Regions from separate parts of the Kribbella sp. NPDC056861 genome, predicted to be linked through region 3. Evidence: riboswitches for the same ligand, from Rfam matches in the RefSeq annotation. Region 3 holds a riboswitch; each other region holds the start of a gene.
The links. Region 3 has a riboswitch for cobalamin ahead of AB0P21_RS10485 (prenyltransferase/squalene oxidase repeat-containing protein). Riboswitches for the same ligand answer to the same signal wherever they lie in the genome.

Region 1 (4,702 bases), on a different contig from region 3:
CAGCAACTACCTGCGGGCGCACGTCGACGCCGATGTTGCTGCGGGCAATGACATGCGATCGTCCACGGCGCGGGTGTTCGGTTCCAAGCCCGGTTCGTACGGCGCCGGTCTGCTGCCACTCGTTGACGCGCGCAACTGGCGTACCGACGCCGAGCTGGCCGAGGTCTACGCGGTCTGGGGCGGCTATGCCTACGGAAAGGATCTCGACGGCGCGGAGGCCCGGCCGTCGATGGAGCGCGCCTACGCCCGGATCCAGGTCGCGGCCAAGAACGCGGACACCCGTGAGCACGACATCATGGATTCCGACGACTACTTCCAGTACCACGGCGGCATGGTCGCGATGGTGCGGCACCTGACCGGCTCCAACCCGAAGGCCTACATCGGCGACTCCGCGGTACCGGCGCAGGTCAAGACGCGGACGCTGGAGGAGGAGACCAAGCGGGTCTTCCGGGCCCGGGTGGTGAACCCGCGCTGGATGGCGGCGATGCAGCGCCACGGGTACAAGGGCGCCTTCGAGATGGCGGCGACGGTGGACTACCTGTTCGGGTACGACGCCACTGCCGGGGTGGTCGACGACTGGATGTACGAGACGTTGACCACGGAGTACGTCGCGAACCCGGAGATCGCCGAGTTCTTCCGCAAGTCGAACCCGTGGGCGCGGCACGGGATCGCCGAGCGGCTGCTCGAGGCTGCTCAGCGCGGACTGTGGTCGGAGCCGAGCGCGGAGGCGCTGGAGACGCTGCGGACCGCAGTACTGGAGACCGAGGGGGACATCGAGGATCGCGGCTGAGTGATCGGGCGGCGAGGGTGGCCAGGGTGTGATTGGGTGGACGCATGGCGTCCGAACAGCTCAGAGTCCTGGTCACCAACGACGACGGTTACGAGTCCGCCGGGATCCAGGCGCTCGCCGCGGCGATGACGGAGGCCGGCCACGCGGTGCAGGTGGTCGCGCCGTGGGACGACCAGAGCGGCGTCGGCAGCTCGCGGGCCGGGATGATCGGCAAGGCGATCGCGTCGAAGACCGGTGAGAACGGCTTCATCGGGATCGACGGGACACCGGCGCTGGCGGTGACGCTGGCCCGGCTGGGCGCGTTCGGCCCGTCGCCGGACGTGGTCGTCTCGGGGATCAACAACGGTCACAACATCGGCCCGATCCTGCACTCCGGCACGGTGGCCGCGGCGCTGACCGCCGCCAGCCAGGGCTTGTCCGGGCTCGCGATCAGCATCGACTCCGAGCAGCCGTCGTACAACGAAACGGCCGGTGCGGTGGCCCGGGAAGCGCTCTCTTGGCTGCTGGAGCAGCCGGTCGGGACGGTCATCAACGTCAACGTGCCCGACGTGCCCGTGTCGGAGCTCAAGGGCGCCCGCTGGGCCCGGCTGGTGCCGTACGAGCGGTCCCGGCTGGTGCTGGAGAAGTCCCCGACGGGCGAGCCGATCGTCGGCCAGGTACTGCGTGAGCCGCCGACCGAGACCGACACCGACGAGGCGCTGCTGCTCGCCGGCTACATCACCGTCACCCCGATCACCGGCGTCGGCGAACTCCCCGGCGATTCGGCCGCGGACCACCTGTCGGCGGCCTTCACAAATTAGCTCCACGGCCGGTGTGGAATGATCGCCGGGAAGGTCGTGGAGGAACACCGGTGACAGCCCTGCTGGGCTGAATTCCGGGGCGGTCCCGCCACTGTGACCGGGCTCTCGCCCGGAAGCCAGGACATCCGCGACCTTCCGCCAGGGAGCGCTCTCCGCGCCCCGGCGTGCCAGTGCCAAGGCGGGCGTGGACACCCGCGGGACGAAGGGAAGCACCGCCGATGGGGTCTACCCCGATCAGTCAGAACCTCAAGCCGGTCTCGAACGGCTTTCCCTTCACCGCCGTGGTCGGCATGGAGGACCTCCAGCTCGCGCTGATCCTTGCCGCGGTCTCCCCGGCGATCGGCGGCGTACTGATCCGCGGCGAGAAAGGCACGGCGAAGTCCACCGCCGTCCGCGCGCTGACCGAGATCCTGCCCGCCGTCGACGTCCTGGAAGGCTGCCGCTTCTCCTGCGACCCCACCAACCCGGACCCCACCTGCCCTGACGGCCCGCACCCCGCCGACAACAGCTCGCACCCGCGGCCCGCCCGACTGGTAGAGCTACCAGTAGGCGCCACCGAAGACCGAGTACTCGGCTCTCTCCACCTCGAGCGAGCGCTCTCTGAGGGCGTCACCGTCTACGAACCAGGCCTGCTCGCCGCAGCCCACCGCGGCCTCCTGTACGTCGACGAGGTCAACCTCCTCCACGACCACCTGGTCGACGTACTCCTCGACGCCGCCGCGATGGGCCGCGCCACCGTCGAGCGCGACGGCGTCTCGATCACCCACCCCGCGCGCTTCGTCCTGGTCGGCACGATGAACCCCGAAGAGGGCGAACTCCGCCCGCAACTGCTCGACCGCTTCGGCCTCACGGTCGACGTCGTCGCCAGCCGCGACCCCGCAGTACGGGTCGAGGTGATGCGCGCCCGGCTCACCTACGAGGCCGACCCGGCCGCCTTCGTCACCAAGTACGCCGGTCCGCAGGCCGAGCTGTCCGAGCGGATCGTCAAGGCCCAGTCCCGCCTCGCCGACGTGATCCTCACCGACGCGGCGCTGCGCCAGATCGCCGAGATCTGCGCCTCCTTCGACGTCGACGGCATGCGCGCCGACCTGGTCACCGCCCGTACTGCGGTAGCCCACGCGGCCTGGTCCGGCCGGACGGTCGTCGAGGTCGAGGACGTCCGCGCCGCGGCGAAGCTCGCCCTGCCGCACCGCAAGCGCCGCAACCCGTTCGACGCTCCTGGGCTGGATGACGAGCAACTCGAGCAGGCGATCCAGAACAGCACCCCGCCGGACCCTGATCCCGACGACGACCCGGATGGCGGCCCGGATGGTGGTCCGGACAACAACCCCGATGGCGGCCCCGACGCAGGGCCGGACGACGGCGGACCGGACAACGGGCGCCCGGATGACGGTGACTCCGCCGGCGAGAGCAATGCCGACGACCCAACGCTGTCACCCACCAACGCCGACTCCGACAAACCGGCCGAGAACTCAGGAAGCGCTCTCCCGGGCCCAGCCCCGACCGGCCAGGTAGCAGCCAGCTCCGCGCCGTACAAAGCCCGCCTGCTCACCATCGATTCCGCCGGCCCAGGCGTAGCCGGCCGCCGCTCGAGAGCGCTCACCGAGGTCGGCCGCGTAGTCGGCGACCGGCCCCGCGTCGGCCGCGAATCCGGCCGCCCGCACCTCCTCGCCACCATCCGCACCGCAGCCCCGCATCAGCACGCCCGCGGCCGCACCGGCCCCGGCCTCGCAGTCCGCGGCTCCGACGTACGCCTGGGCGTCCGCGAAGGCCGCGAGGGCAACCTCGTCCTGTTCTGCGTCGACGCGTCCGGATCAATGGGCACGAAGAGGCGGATGTCCGAGGTCAAGACCGCGATCGTCTCGCTCCTCCTCGATGCCTATCAGCGCCGCGACAAGGTCGGTCTCGTCACCTTCGCCGGTGCCGAGGCGACCGTCGCCCTCCCGCCGACCGGCAGCGTCGAGACCGCAGTACGCCGCCTCGAATCCCTCCCGACCGGCGGCCGCACCCCACTCGCCGAAGGCCTCATGAAAGCCTCCGACGTACTGCGAATCGCCGCGATCCGTGATCCGCGCCGACGCCCTCTGCTGGTCCTCGTGACCGACGGTCGCGCGACCTCCGGCGACAAGGCATTTGCCAAGGCCAAGCAAGCCGCAGGCTGGCTGGCCCAGCAGGGGATCGCGTCGGTCGTGGTCGACTGCGAACCACGCCGCGGAGTCCGCTTGGGCCTCTCGGCCGAGCTGGCCGCCGACCTCGGCGCGGAGTACCTGGACCTGGGCGAAGTTGCCGCGGGCAATCTTGTGCGCGCGGTCACCGATCGGAGCGCTGCCTGATGCCGCAAGGACAGCCGAGCGTCGTACCGAAGGACGGCCTGACCACCCGGCAGCGCCGCAACCGGCCGTTGCTGATGGTGCACACCGGGGAGATGAAGGGGAAGTCGACCGCCGCGTTCGGGATGGCGCTGCGCGGCTGGAACCAGGGCTGGAACATCGGCGTCTTCCAGTTCGTCAAGAGCGCGAAGTGGAAAGTCGGCGAGGAGAGCGCGTTCAAGGCGCTCGGGAAGTTGCACGAGGCAACGGGTGAAGGCGGCCCGGTCGAGTGGCACAAGATGGGCGAGGGCTGGAGCTGGTCGCGCAAGGCCGGCACCGAGGAGGACCACGCCGCCGACGCGATCGAGGGCTGGCGCGAGATCCAGCGCCGGATCGCCGCCGAGACGCACGATCTGTACGTGCTCGACGAGTTCACCTACCCGATGAAGTGGGGCTGGGTCGACGTCGACGAGGTGGTCGAGACGCTGACGTCGCGGCCCGGTCACCAGTACGTCGTGATCACCGGCCGGAACGCCGACCAGCGGCTGCTCGACGCGGCCGATCTGGTCACCGAGATGACCAAGGTCAAGCACCCGATGGACGCCGGCCAGAAGGGCCAGAAAGGCATCGAGTGGTGAGCGCGCAGCAGAGCAGCGGGAGCGCGAGTTCGAGCCTCAGGTCCGGACGAAGCTCGGGCCGGGCGCCGGTGGACCGGGCGCGGGTGGCGGCGTGATCCCGCGGCTGGTGATCGCGGCGCCTTCCTCTGGCGCCGGTAAGACGACGGTGGCTGTCGGGCTGATGGC
Region 2 (4,702 bases), on a different contig from region 3:
GGTGGTCGACGATCACGGCGTGCCCGCGGCGCTTGGCCTGCGTGCCCTCGCCCGGGTCGTTGACGATGAACGGGTAGACGAGCGGCAGGTTGCCCAGTACTGCGTCGGGCGCGCAGTCGGCGGCCATGCCTATGCCCTTACCTGGCAGCCACTCGAGCGTGCCGTGCTTGCCGAGGTGGACGACCGCGTGGGCGCCGAAACCGCCTTCTTCCACCGGCGCTTCCAGCCAGCGGTAGGCCGCGAGGTAGTGATGCGAGGGCGCCATGTCGGGGTCGTGGTAGATCGCGACCGGGTTCTCGCCGAAGCCGCGGGGCGGCTGGATCATCAGTACTACGTTGCCGAACCGGAGCGCCGCGAGCGCGATCGCGGGCTCGGGGCCCGACAGGTCGACGTACAGGGAGCCGGGGGCTTCACCCCAAGCCTCGATCATTGCCGTCTGCAACGACTCTGGGGTCTTGCCGAACCACTTCGCGTAGGTGGAGAGCGGGATCTTCGCGACGGCGCTGGACAGCTGCTCGTCGGTGAGCCAGTCGACGTCGTGACCGCCGGCCGCGATCAGGCGGTGGACCAGGCCGTCGGCGCCGTCCGCGCCCTGCAGCTCGTCGAGGTTGAGGTCGGGGCCGAGGTCGTAGCCGGCGTCCTTGAGCTGGCCGAGCAGGACGACTGCCGAGGCCGGGGTGTCGAGGCCGACCGCGTTGCCGATCCGGGCGTGCTTGGTCGGGTAGGAGGAGAGGACCAGCGCGAGCTTCTTGTCGGCGGGTTGCACGTGGCGGAGCTTGGCCTGGGCGACCGCGATACCGGCGAGGCGGGCGCAACGCTCCTCGTCAGGCGCGTAGCTGGCGATGCCCTCGGCGTCGTACGCCTTGAAGGAGAACGGGATGGTGATCAGGCGGCCGTCGAACTCGGGGATCGCGACCTGGGTGGCGGCGTCGAGCGGGCTGATCGCGGCGTCGCTCTCGAGCCACTGCTCGCGGGTGGAGGTCAGCGCGAGGCCCTGAATGAGCGGGATGTCGAGCGAGGCGAGCGCGCCGGCGTCCCAGGAGTCGTCGCCGCCGGCTGTCGCGTTGGAGGCGACTGTGCCGCCTGCTGCCAGCAGGGTGGTGACGAGGACGTCGCATTCGCGCAGCATCTCGAACAGCTGGGCGTTGTCGTCGTGGCTGGGGTCAAGGCCGCGCAGCGTTCCGCAGTACACGGGGAGGGCTTGGGCGCCCGCAGCCTCGATCGCGTTGGCGAGGGAGTCGACGAAGGCAGTGTTGCCGGAGATCTCGTGGGCGCGATAGTAGACGACGCCGACCACCGCGCGGGTGTCCTTGGTATACGTGCGGCCGGCCCTGAGCCCGTACGTCGGGAGGGTCTTCGGCGGATCGAACTCGTCGCCGGTCAGCAGGATGGTGTCGCTGAGGAAGCCCGCCAGGTTCTTGAGGTTCTCGGACCCGCCTTCGCGCAGGTAACCGAGCGCCTCCGAGACCGCGCCGGCGGGAACTGTCGACATCGACATCAGCTCGGCGTCGGGGGCCGCCTCACCGCTGAGCACGACCGTCGGGAGGCCTGAGGCGATAACCGCGTCGAGCCCCTCCTCCCAGGCGCGCCGACCGCCCAACAGGCGGACCACGACAACCTCGACGCCCTCGAGCAGCGTCGGCAGGTCGGCAAGCTCGACCCGGGCGGGGTTGGCGACCCGCCACCCGGCCTGGGCTTGCGACGCAGCCAGCAGATCGGTGTCGGCAGTAGAGAGCAGCAGCAGATTCGCGGGCACGCGCGGCCGGTCCTTCCTCGGGGTGTCCACGCCCCAGGTGGCAGGTACGACAGCAGCAGTTCCTGACTCCCGCGCAAGCGCGGTCACAGTGGCGGGACCGTCCCGGACTCACACCGGGTTCCTGCACATCCGTCGATGAGAAACAGACTCTAGCCCTACCGTCGAGGCGACGACTGCTGGGCGGTGTGGTCGACGTACCAGCCGATGACATTGGGCCAGAAGTAGAAGGCCTTGGTGCCGCCTGCGGTGAGGACTTGTTCGACGCTGACTCGGGTGCCGGTCTCGGTGGGTTCGAAGCGGATCTCGACCTCGGTGTCGTCGACCGAGCTGCGGTAGGCGAAGAGGGCGCCGGGTTCCCAGGCGGTGATCTGGCCTAGTTCGAGGACGTCTTCGGCGGTGGTGGGGTCGGCGTAGCGGTAGATCTCGAGGACTCGGCCGCCGACGCCGGGCTCGATCTGCATGCCGATGGCTCGGTTGGCGTCGAAGAAGTTGATCGGGCCGCGGACCCACCACAGGTCGATCTCGGCGGTGAAGAGGTGGAACGCCGCTGCCGGGTCGGTGGCGACCTCGACGGAGGCGGAGGCTGATTGCTTGGTCATGAGTTCTCCCCTTGCTCGACATGTCTTTTGAATGCGCCCAACTGCTCCTGCCAGTGCGCCTGCAACTGGTCGAGCCAGGCCTGTACTGCGACCACCGGCTCCTGTCGCAGCCGGAAGACCCGCAGCCGCGCGTCGTCGGCCACCCGTTCGTCGGAGATCAGGTCGGCGGACAGCAGGATCCGCAGGTGGCGGCTCATGGCCGGCGCCGACGAACCCGTGGCCGTGGCCAGCTCGCCGGCTCGGCGAGGGCCTTCTCCTAGCAACCGGACGACCTGCCGGCGCGTCGGATCAGCGAGTACTTCGAAGAAGCGGTCGACGTCGTCTGCCATGACTTAATAGTTACAGACTCTGTTAACTATTGGCAAGCGCTAGAACGTTCGCCGGACGCACTAAAGTGGGCGGGCCAGCTGCCTGACAGGCCGAAAGGAATTCTGTGGTTCAGCACACCCGGAGAGCGCGCGTGCTCGACGTTCTCGGCGCCGACCGACCCTGGCAGGTGCCGGACGAGTGGCTGACCGGCGTCCGCGACCGGTTGCGCGCCTGGGGCGACGACCCGAAGGCGCTGCGGCCGGGGGCCTTTCCGGACTTCGTCGAGGGAACGCCCGCCGCGGTGTGGTTCGCCCACCAGGTGGCGCCGCTGCTGGCCGGGTGGATTCCGGTGCTCCACGGGGAGCACGCCGATCTCTCGGCTGAGCTGACGCGTGACTTCCACAGATCGACCACGCGGTACGGCGGCGCCGGTCACCTGATCCAGGTCGCCGCGACCGACTGGCCGCTGCTGGTGATCTCCGGCGCGCGGAGTTTCGACGTCGCCGGACGCCTGGAGGCGCTGCAGCTGTCGCGTGATGTGGTGAGCCTGTTCCGCGATGCGCCGCCGCTGGCCGCGCGCGCCAAGGCGTTGACCGCCGGGTACGACCGGGTGATGGCCGACCGCGAGGTCACCCGGATGCACACCGAGGCCGACTACGACACGATCCTGCAGTTCTGGCGGACGACGGTGCTGAGCGACGCAGAGCGCGCAGTACTGCCGGAACTGGCCGGGCCCGCGTCAGCCCTGCGGTACTCGCTCGACACGCTGCGGGACACGCACGACAAGCTGTCGCTGACGGTTGCCGACAATCCTTCGCTGAACTTCTCGCAGCTGCTGGCGCGGTTGATCCGTACTGCGGGGCTCAGTGCTCAGCCGCCGGCGGTGGGGCAGATTCTCGGGGTCGACGGGTGGGACGTCGAGAACGCGCTGGCCGATCTCAGGCGGGGCTTCGATCCGCAGGCTTGGTTGCGCAGCAATACCGAGTGGCTGGGGCGTGCGGTCGCTCAGGATCAGCAGATGCTGGCGCGGTCGTGGGCGGCTGCGGCGACTCGGGTGTCGATCCACTTGGCTGGAGTGCTCGAGCAGGGGCCGTGGCCGGATCCGGAGGTGCCGGATCTTGCTGCGTTCTTCGAGATTCTCGATCAGTCGAGTGTTGATGGTGGCGCGCCTGAGATCGAGTTGACGGCGCCGGACGGGCCGTTGACGCATACGTGGGGATCGAATGCCGCTCCCCCGGTGCCTGAGGTCGTCGTTGAGGCTGCGCCCGAGCCATTGACCAACGCCGTACCGGCTGCCGCCGCGGCGAACGTAGTACCGGCGCCGGCGGCGGAGGTGGATGACTTCGTCGCTCCCGAGCCGGTGCCCGAGGACGATGCGCTCGCCGAGCTGGAGGCGCTGATCGGGCTGGAGTCGATCAAGGAAGCCGTCCGCAAGATGGTGGCCGAGATCAAGACCAACCAGCGCCGCAAGGAGTTCGGGCTGCCGATCCAGGAGCGGGCCCGGCACATGGTGTTCGTCGGCAAGCCCGGTACGGCGAAGACCACGATCGCGCGGTTGCTCGCCAAGGTCTACCTGCAGCTGGGCGTGCTGGAGAAGGGCCACGTGGTCGAGGTCGACCGCTCCGACCTGGTCGGTTCCGGGGTCGGTACGACGGCACCGATGACGGCGGCCAAGTTCCGCGAGGCGCTCGGCGGGGTGCTGTTCGTCGACGAGGCGTACACCCTGGTGCCGGACAACAACCCGGGTGACTACGGGATGGAGTCCGTCGCCACGCTGCTGAAGATGATGGAGGACTATCGCGACGAGTGTGTCGTGATCGTGGCCGGCTACCACCGCGAGATGCAGCGGTTCCTCGACTCCAACCCCGGCCTCGCGTCGCGGTTCCCGAAGCTGCTGTCGTTCAGCGAGTACAGCACCGACCAGCTGGTCGCCATCTTCGCGTTGCAGGCCCGGCAGAAGGGCATGACCCACAACGACGAGGTGCTGGCCGCCGTACGCCGGAACATCCCGGCCGCGCCGCGTGGCCACAACTTCGGC
Region 3 (4,702 bases):
GCGGCCTACCGGCCCGGGAGCGCACCGCACGATCGTCGTACCGCCCAGTGCCTGGAAGTCGATGACCACGGTCACGCCTTCGTCCGTCGGGCAGAAGCCGGGCTTGCCGTGCCCGGGATCGACCTGCGGTGTAGCAACAGCAGTCAGCGGTGCGGCAACCACCAGGCCGGCAAGCAGTACTGCGAACAGCCGCGCCCTCACTGGTTCACCCTTCGACGGGCCATGAGCCAGCCGAGCGACGCGCCACCCGCAACCAGTACGAGAGCGAGCAGGATCCACAGCGGCCACCGGCCGAGACCCGTGTCCACTGTCGCGGCCGCCTGCTTGGTGTTCTGGTCGGACGTGAACGGCGCTGTAGCCACCCGGTCGAGCACCGACTGGTCGACTGTCAGCAGCGACCCACCGGCCGATGCCACCATGGCGGGCACCGTCGCACCGCGATCACTCGGCCCACCCGGCTGGACCGGGAACGAGCCATCAGGCCGAGCAGCGGCCGACAGCCGCTGCTGCGACGCGCCAGTGTCAGCTCCGGCCGCCTTCAACGCCGCAATGGCTGCCGCGGTCGCAGCCACGTTCGGCTGACCGGCCAGCTGCCAGCCACCGCTCCAGGCGCCGTCCGCGTCTCGCCGATCGGTCAGCGCCTTCAGCGCCCGACTCAGCGGCACCTGTACTGCGGCCGCGTCGGCATCGCCGTGTTTCGCGTTCAGCGCCTGGAGAGCGAGCGCAGTACTGGTGATGTCGCCCGTCTGACACTTCTGCTCGGCCGGCCCGAACTGCGCCGGGAACGAGCCGTCCCCACACTGCTGCCGGAGCAGCCCGTCCCGTGCCTTCTTCGCATCGTCGCCACGACCGACAGCGGTCAGCGCCAGTACGCCGTACGCCTGGCTGACCAGGTTGGACTGGTCACCGAGTTTGCTCTGGTCGGTGATCCGCCCGTCCGGCTGGATCCGGCCGGCCAGCTCCCCGGCGAGATCGTTGCCAACGGCATCTTTAGTGGTGAGGGCGAGCAGCAGCACGGTCTTGGCCAGCGGACCGGCGTACCGGGCCTGGTCGTCCTCGTACGGCGCACCGCGGGTGTACGCCGCGAGCGAGTCGGGATGGGTGATCAGCGAGGTGATGCTGCCGAGCGTGTCGGGCAGCTTCCCGGCTTGCCGCAGGGCCAGGCCGAGGTCGACGGTGCCGTCATAGTCGACATAGCGCTTTCCGTCGCGATCGACCTCGAGGTGGTTGGCGCCGACCAGTTGCGTCTGCAGGTACGTCGCTGTGCTGTCCGCGCCGGGACTGCTGGTCTGGGTCGATGCGGGCGGCGTCGTCGGGGCCGTGGTCGGTGGGATGACCGGTGTGGGGGTCACAGTCACGGTCGGCTGTGGCTGCTGACGGGGGAGAGCCGGCGCGGTCGGCATGACGACCACCGTGTTGGTCCGGGTCGTTGTTGCTCGGGGGAGCGGCGGTGCCGTCAAGGTCCGGGTGGTGGTGCGGCCGGGCTTCGGCACGAGCTTGGTGACAGTCGGCGTCGAGGTCGGGCGCTGGGTCACAGTCGCCGTCGCAGTCCGTGTGGCAGTTGCTGTGGCCGTAGCCGTCGCGGTGACCGTCACGGTCGGCGTGGGAACCGTCGGAGGTGTCGTCGGCGGGTTCGGATCGGTCCAGGCCAGGTCGGCGAAGGGGATCGGCGCCAACGCGAACACTGCCTGCGGAGTCGACCGGCGCCATTGGTCGACACCGATGCCCAGTCCGTTGGCGATGCCGTCGGCAAGCGAGTCGCCGTTGTAGGCGATCGCGCCGATATCGGGGACCGCCGGGCCGGTGCCTGCGTTCGCGGCGGTCAGTTGCATGCCTTCGACCCAAGCGGTCGCGCGCGCCGCCTGCTGCGTCCTGCCGTCGCCGACTAGTGCCTGCGCGATCAGCCCGGTGCTGTTGGAGTTCGAGCCTTCCGTGGACACGCCGCCGCCGAAGGAGCCGTCCGGCTTCTGCACGGACATGAGCCAGGTGCTGGCGCGGGCGATGGCCTGGTCGATCCCACCGATGCCGTAGGCCTGCGCGGTCATCAGCGCCTGGACGGCCATCGCCGTACCGTCGCCGTCCGGGGCGCCCCCGGCTTCGTCGCAGGTCTTCAGGTCGTTGTAGAACATCCGGAAGTAGCCGTCGCTGCACTGTTGCCGCAGGAGGTACGTCACTGCCGACTCCGGTACGCCGCCCGAGCGGGCCAGCCCGATCACCGCGAGCGACTGGCTGAAGATGTTGGTGTCGTCGCCCCCTGTCGCCTTGTCGCGGAGCCTGCCTTGCTCGACGCCGGCGTCCTGACCCGCGATCAGGTCCAGCGTTTCCTGCCGCATGTTCCGGCCGCCGAAGTTGGTGACGTCCTTGCCCGCGGTCACGGCGGACAGCAGCACCTTCGCGGTGGCGCCGGCGATCCGTGCCTCGGGGTCGGGGTACCAGCCGGGACCCGCGTAGTCGGGCACATGGGTCTGGACGGCGTTGACCACCTGCGCGATCACCGTTGGATCGGCCTCGGCGGCGATCAGGCCCCACTGGGTGTCGATCGTCAGGCCCCAGTCGGGGCCCGCGAAACCGGGGATCGCGCCGTCGACGAGCTGGCCTGCCATCCACTGGGCGGCAGCTGTAGCGCCGGCGGTGGCGGCAGTCGTCGCGGGCGCTGCCTGCATGGTCTGCGGTGCCCGCGCTGCCTGCGCTGCCCGCGCTGCCCGCGCGGCTTGGGCGGTCTGCGCGGCTGGTGCGCTCTGCGCTGCTTGGGCGGGCAGGGCCGTAGTACCGGTGAGCAGTAGGGCGGAGGCGGCGAGTGCTGACGACCAGCGAGCGGTGGTGCGCATGGGACCTGGCTTCGGGGCGGGCGGCCGAGGACGGTGGTCCAGCCGCAGCCCGCTCGTCGCCCCGGCGCGCGCGTCGGCGCACGCGCAGCGGGGGACGGAACGTCGTCGGTCCGGACTCCGCCCGTAGACCACGACGGGTGAGGAGTTCGCAGGCTCGTCGGCGGGTGGTCCGGCTCGCGGAAGTCACCTTCCGCCCACGGTTGCGGGTCAGCGCCGGCTTCGGACCGGCTTCCCCCACGCGACGAGTCATGAAGTTGTTGGAGAGCCTGACGAGGTTACCCCGAACCCTTGTTCGACGCAGCGGAGTGTGTCCCAATGTGACTGGGAGTAATGGATCCGTAGCTGTGGGGGCGATGGTGGGGGACGAAGCAGAACCGGGACCGGCGCCGGCCGACTTCCGGTGGGTGGGGGCGATGCTCGCGGCGCTGGCGGCGGTCTGGCTGGCGATGAACGAGATCAGCCTGCTGGCAGCGGGCTTCCTCGCCGACGGCGGCACCTCCTGGTCGTTCCACGGGATGAGCGGACCGCTCGCCGCGCAGCAGTACGGCGGCTGGCACAGCAAGCTGACCGTCGAGCAGTTGACCGACTGGCTGCCGTTGCTGGCGATCTACCTGCTGCTCGACTTCGTCTTCATCGGGATCTACGTGCCGGCGCTCAAACGCTTCGTCCCCACTGGACCCGTGCTGCTACTGGCCGGCCTCGACGCGCTCGAGAACGTCGGGACGTACCTGCTCGGCCGCGAGCGGTGCGGCGGCGGCGACTGTGTCGGCAACGCTCAGGTGATCGGCCTGACCGTGCTCACCATGCTGAAGTGGGTGGCCTTCGCCTCCGTTCTCGTTCTCCTGTTCAGCTATCACTGGCCGACGATCAAAGCCGCCGTACCGCGGATCCGGCGGGCGCTGTGGATCCAGCGGTTCAGCCTGCTCGCCTTCCTGCCACTGGCCTTGCTGACGGTGGTGCCCGGCACCGACGTGCTCGACCAGCTCCCCGACGTACAGCGCCGATGGCTCGACGACGGCACCGGCGTCTGGCACGCGATCGCCTCCGCCCTCCTGTACTACGCGGTGCTGCTGCCGGTGGTCTTCTTGCTGGGCAGGATCCGCAGCGACTGGGCGGTGCGCCGAGTGCGCGGCGACAGCTACGGCTGGCCGTTCTACAACAGCGACGGCGAACCACGCCGCCACAACCTCAAGCTCTGGTTGATCGGTCCGGTGCTGCTGCCCCTGGTGGCGCTGGTGATCGCCGTGTCCGGCCAGGGTGAGGTCTTCAAGCGGCGGCTGATCGTCTTCTGCTTGATCCCGGTGCTGGTACTCGGCCTGTCCCGCTTGCTGCGCGGCAAGCCGGGGGTGGAGCCGGAGAAGTTGCGCGAGGTCGGGCCGTGGTTCCCGCGCGACGTGATGATCGCCGGCGACATGCTCGCGGTGACCGCGGTCTCTTTGGGTGGGCTGGGCATGGTTCGCGCCTTTACCGGTCTTGCTGCGGGCGACGCGGTCGGTCTGTTCGATTCGTCGTACGTCGTGCATCCGGTCGTGGCGGCGCTGATCGGCGTGGTGCTGGGGATCGGGGTGTGGCTGGCCTCGTGGCCGGTGCTGCAGGCGATCCAGCGGTGGGGGCGACCGGAGTCCACCGGGCTGCTTGGCTGGTACGGCCATCTCGTCACGCCTGGCGTGAACCGGGACGGGCGGACGACCGTCGTCACGCCGCCGCGGAGCAAGGTGCGGGCGGGCTTCATCCTCGGCGCGAGTCTCGGGATCTTGTTGCTGGGCTCGTTCCCGCGGCGGATCGCCGAGATGCTCGGGGTGCTGGCGGCGACGATGCTCGCCTTGACGACCCTGGTGGTGCTGGGTGGGGTCGTGGTGGCGTACGCGCAGGAA
Region 4 (4,702 bases), on a different contig from region 3:
GGTCACCACGATGCTGGTCAGGTCGATCCGGGTGGAGACCGGGCCGATCCGGAGCGCCTTCACAGCTCGGCCAATTTGCGGCGGCGTACCAGGGCGATGAAGAGCGGCGCCCCGATCAGTGCGGTGATGATGCCGACCTGGAGCTCGTCCGGGCGAGCGACGAACCGGCCGGCCACGTCGGCGAGCAGCAGCATGGTCGGGGCGAGGACCAGTGACCAGGGCAGGATCCAGCGGTAGTCCGCACCGACCAGGGACCGTGCGACATGCGGTACGGCGAGGCCGACGAAGGCGATCGGGCCGGCCATCGCTGTCGCAGTACCGGCTAGCAGCATGATCGCGAGAGCGGCCAGTACGCGGACCAGGCCGACCCTGGTGCCGAGGGTTGCCGCCAGCTCCTCGCCGAGCGCGATCTGGTTGAGCGAGCGGCCCAGGGCCAGCGCCAGAACGATGCCGATGGCAAGGAATGGCAGGCTCTGGGCAACGATCTCGCCGGTTGCCAGGGTCAACGATCCGACCACCCAGAACCGGAACTCGTTCAGGGCGGTCAGGTCGAGCAAGGTGATGGCCGAGGTGACCGAGCCGAGCAGGGCGGAGAAGGCAGCGCCGGCCAGCGCGAGCTTGACCGGAGTGGCGCCGCCGCGGCCGACCGATCCGACCAGGTAGACCACGACGGTGGCGACCAGCGCGCCGCCCATCGCGAACCAGACATAGCCGTTGAGCGACTGCACCCCGAGCAGGCTGATCGCCGCCACGATCGCCAGCGCCGCACCCGCGTTGACGCCCAGGATGCCCGGATCGGCGAGCGAGTTGCGGGTGATGCCCTGCATCACGGCACCTGACAGGCCGAGCGCCATCCCGGCCAGCAGCCCGACGGCCGTCCGCGGGAACCGCAGGTAGCGGATCACCCGGTCGGTGTCGGAGCCGGTGAAATCCGCCGCCGCGACGTACACGTCATGAGGCCCGAACCACTGGTTGCCGGCCAGCATCGACAGCAACGCGGCCGCCAACAGGACGGCCACCGCGACGAGCAGACCGGCCGACCGGGCGCCGCCACTGCGCAGCAGGGCCGGCTCGGACCTCACTTGACCAGGTCGGGGTGGATGATCTTCGCGATCAGCTCGGTCGAGTTGGCGCCGCGGACGCCGGCCGAGTGATGCGCGAACAACCACGGCAGGACGTGCTTGTTCCTGACCGACTTGAGGTTGGCGTAGGCCGGGTTGGCCAGCATCTTCTGCACGTCAGGCTGGACCTTCGCCTCGGTCAGGCCGGCGTCGCAGCAACCGCTGATCAGGACGTAGTCGGGATCGCGCTTGATGAACTCCTCGACGCTGATCTTCACGTTCCGCTTCGAGGTCAGGTCGGCGAACGCGTTCACCCCGCCGGCCTGCTTGATCAGCACGGTGCCGAAGTCGGGCCCACCCGACACGGTCAGACCGCCGCCCTCGAGCCCCGGACGCAGGATCGCCACGGTCGGCCGGTCGGCGCCCTTCACCTTCGCCTCGACCGCCGAGATCCGCATCTGCTGGTCGGCGATCACCGCCTCGGCCTTGCTGCCCGCGTCGAAGAGTTTGCCGAGGTCGCGCAGATCGGCGTACACGTTGTCCATCGAGACCGTCGACGGGTCGATCGCCTCGTCACCCTTACCGTCCGCGGTCGGGCAGAGCGGACTGAAGATCCAGGTCCGGACGCCGAGCTCCGACAGACTCTTGCGGGTCCCGAAACTCCCGTCGCTGCCCGCGCTGGCGAACACGTCGTTGAACCCGGAGAGCACGAAGTCCGGCTCCTGGCTGAGCAGTTCCTCGCGACTCGGCAGGTTCTTGTAGTACTTGCGGTCCTGCTGCGCCGCGGCGTACTGCGGCAGCACCTCCGCGTCCAGGTACGCCGTACCGACCAGCCGATCGGAGATCCCCAGCGCGTGCGCCATCTCGATCGCCGGCTGGTACGCCGCGAACACCCGCTTCGGCGGTCCGTCGACCGTGACGTCGACCCCGCAGTTCTTCACCGTCACCGCGTCAGCGCCGGGCCCGGCTTTCGCCGCACCACCACAACCGGTGACCAGGGACAGTACGACAACAGCAGCAGCCAGCGTTTTCACGCGCGCCTCCAGCACCTCGTGGACGGTGTGACACGCCGTGGCCGGTCTCCTGGCTGACGGGTACTACGTCCAAGGGCCTGACCTTCCCAGCCAACTACAGCCAGTGGTCTCCGAATCCGGAACAACCCCAGAACATCCCGATCACAGTGGCGAGGGCCGCACCGGCATCACACCGATTTCCCGAACACCACGGCGGCTCAACCTAAGCACCCGCCGTGGACGCCGGGCTCAGCGGGTGTACAGGCTGGACATCGCGAGGGCGAAGGAGACCATGTCGTCCTTGTCGGCGGTGCCGGCCGGGAGGGGGACGAGGTCGATGATTTTGTCCGTGCCGACGCGGATCACGCCGCGGCCGGTGGCGGTGTCGACGTAGCCCTCGTCGCCGAGCGGGATCGGGAAGGAGGTCTCGAGTTTGCGGGTCGGGGCGACGACGGCTTCGGCGTCGGCGACCCGGCGGGCGGTCGAGTAGAGCACGCGGGTCTTGGTGATCCAGCCGCAGACGAGGTCGCCGGCGGGGGTCTCGCTGTCGCGGCGGATGGTGGCCTCGACGCCCATCACGTTCGCGGCGGTCTTGGTGCCGCGGTCGCATTCCTGCCGAGGGGGCGGCGGTGTGGTCGATGGCAGCCCGTCGAGCTGTTGAGCCGCCTCCTCACCCAGTACGACGTACTTCGCGAGCGTCGCGGGCGGCCCGCTGACCTTGACCAGCTTGCCGTTGAGCAGGAACACCACGAACTTGCTGGTCCCGAAGCCACCCTGGGCGACCGTCACCGGCTTGGCGGGCTCGCCCTTGGTGGCGTCGTAGGCCTTGCGCGCCGCAGCGAGGTCAGCCGGAGCCGAGGGGAACACCGAGATGCCGACCCGCAGTACGGGACCGGCGGGAGTCGTGCTGAGCCCTAGCTGGCATACGTCGTACGTCGGGAAGCCGAAGTCGGCAGGAACCTGCTTCGGGTCGATCTTCACCACGGGGACGGCTAGAGCGCTCTGGACGAGCGTCTGGTCCATCCGCATGCACAGGGTGTCGGCCACCTTGGAGGTCGGCGGCGTCCCCAGGGTCTCGGTCGGTGTGGCTGAGGGCGACTCGGTCGGCGTCGTACTGATCGAGACGAGCGGCGGCACGCTGGGAGCCGTCTCGCCGCCGGGACCACCGCAACCAGCCAGCAACGCAGTACTGCCGAGCAGGGCCACCACCGAACGAGTACGCATGATCACAGAGCCTACTTCTTCGGACTACTCGTGGCTCTCGACAAACTCCTTCGACTTGGCGATCGCGAAACCCCAGCCCTGCTGCAAGGTCGGCGACGGCGGCAGCGCGATCTCATCGGCATTGGTCACCACGTCGATCAGCACCGGCCCCGGAGTCCGGAGCGCCGCCTCGACCGCACCCTCCACCTCGCCCGGCCGCTCGACCCGGAAGCCGGTCAGCCCGATCGCTTTGGCCACCTCCGAGAAGTCCGGGTTCGCCAGCTTCGTCCCGTACTCCGGCAACCCGACCTGCTCCATCTCCAGCTTGACCATCCCCAGCCGCCCGTTGTTGAAGACGACCAGCTTCACCGGCAACTCGTACGCGACCGCGGTGATCAGATCGCCCAGCAGCATCGACAACCCGCCGTCGCCACAGAACGCGATCACCTGCCGATCCCGATCGACCGCCGACAGCCCGAGCGCCTGCGGCATCGCGTTCGCCATCGAGCCGAGGTTGTACGAGCCGATCAGCCGCCGGTCGCCGCGCATCCGGACGAACCGCGCCAGCCACACCGTCGACATCCCGGTGTCGCTGGTGAACACCGCGTCGTCGTCCGCGTGCCGGTCGATCATCGCGGCCAGCAACTCGGGCCGGATCCGGGCCTCCGGGTTGTCCACCTTGCGCCGCAACAACCCCTTCGGCTTGCGGTCGAAGGCAGGGTCGGTGAACTGCACCTGCCGCTCCCGCCAGGCGGCGTACGAGTGCAGCGCCTTGTCCAGATGACCCGTGTCGCTCTTCTGCTCCAGCAGCGGCAGCAACTGCGCCAACGTCGGCTGCGCGTGCCCGACCAACCCGTGGTCGACCTGCACCCGCCTGCCGATGTGGCCACCCCGCAGATCCAGCTGTACGACGGTCTTCCCGGCCGGCAGGAACTCGCGGTACGGGAAGTCCGTCCCGACCAGGAACAGCACGTCGCATCCGTCGAAGGCGACCTTGGTCGCGTGGTTGCCGAGCAGCCCGGACTGGCCGACCTCCTGCGGCAGGTTCTCCTCGAAGCCTTCCTTCGCCTTCAGCGTCAGCACCGCCGGCGCCGCCAACGTGCTCGCCAACTGCTGCACCTCGGCCAACGCATCGCGAGCCCCAGCGCCGACCAGCAAAGTCACGCGCTCGGCCGCATTCAGCACCGCCGCGACCTTCTGCAGCTCAGCCACCTCCGGAACCGTCTGCGACGCAGGCTCGTGGAACTGCGGCACCGGCGTGTCCTTCGGTACTTCGAGCCCGCCGACGTCCCCAGGAATCGACAGCACGGCGACGCCCCGCTCGGCCAGCGCCGCGTTGACCGCCTGCTCGATCAGCGCGGGCGCCTGCTCGGCGGTCGACACGGTCGCGCTGAAGACCGCGACGTCGGCGAACAGGACGTCGTT

Region 1: another riboswitch for cobalamin. It lies ahead of AB0P21_RS04100 (putative cobaltochelatase); the one in region 3 lies ahead of AB0P21_RS10485 (prenyltransferase/squalene oxidase repeat-containing protein).
Region 2: another riboswitch for cobalamin. It lies ahead of cobN (cobaltochelatase subunit CobN); the one in region 3 lies ahead of AB0P21_RS10485 (prenyltransferase/squalene oxidase repeat-containing protein).
Region 4: another riboswitch for cobalamin. It lies ahead of AB0P21_RS28905 (ABC transporter substrate-binding protein); the one in region 3 lies ahead of AB0P21_RS10485 (prenyltransferase/squalene oxidase repeat-containing protein).

The regions. Positions count from the first base shown of each region.
Region 1 covers NZ_JBFBNQ010000001.1:906,680-911,381, reverse strand. The annotation lists gene cobN (cobaltochelatase subunit CobN) at 1-790, shown strand, start outside; gene AB0P21_RS04105 (5'/3'-nucleotidase SurE) at 835-1,590, shown strand; cobalamin riboswitch at 1,588-1,735, shown strand; gene AB0P21_RS04100 (putative cobaltochelatase) at 1,809-3,923, shown strand; gene cobO (cob(I)yrinic acid a,c-diamide adenosyltransferase) at 3,923-4,537, shown strand; gene AB0P21_RS04090 (cobyrinate a,c-diamide synthase) at 4,629-4,702, shown strand, end outside.
Region 2 covers NZ_JBFBNQ010000001.1:912,556-917,257, forward strand. The annotation lists gene cobN (cobaltochelatase subunit CobN) at 1-1,756, opposite strand, end outside; cobalamin riboswitch at 1,793-1,919, opposite strand; gene AB0P21_RS04115 (hypothetical protein) at 1,912-2,355, opposite strand; gene AB0P21_RS04120 (metalloregulator ArsR/SmtB family transcription factor) at 2,352-2,684, opposite strand; gene AB0P21_RS04125 (AAA family ATPase) at 2,816-4,702, shown strand, end outside.
Region 3 covers NZ_JBFBNQ010000002.1:716,075-720,776, reverse strand. The annotation lists gene AB0P21_RS10490 (hypothetical protein) at 1-201, opposite strand, end outside; gene AB0P21_RS10485 (prenyltransferase/squalene oxidase repeat-containing protein) at 198-2,828, opposite strand; cobalamin riboswitch at 2,970-3,114, opposite strand; gene AB0P21_RS10480 (hypothetical protein) at 3,173-4,702, shown strand, end outside.
Region 4 covers NZ_JBFBNQ010000006.1:139,852-144,553, forward strand. The annotation lists gene AB0P21_RS28895 (iron chelate uptake ABC transporter family permease subunit) at 1-63, opposite strand, end outside; gene AB0P21_RS28900 (iron chelate uptake ABC transporter family permease subunit) at 60-1,082, opposite strand; gene AB0P21_RS28905 (ABC transporter substrate-binding protein) at 1,079-2,110, opposite strand; cobalamin riboswitch at 2,117-2,302, opposite strand; gene AB0P21_RS28910 (hypothetical protein) at 2,324-3,298, opposite strand; gene AB0P21_RS28915 (thiamine pyrophosphate-dependent enzyme) at 3,323-4,702, opposite strand, start outside.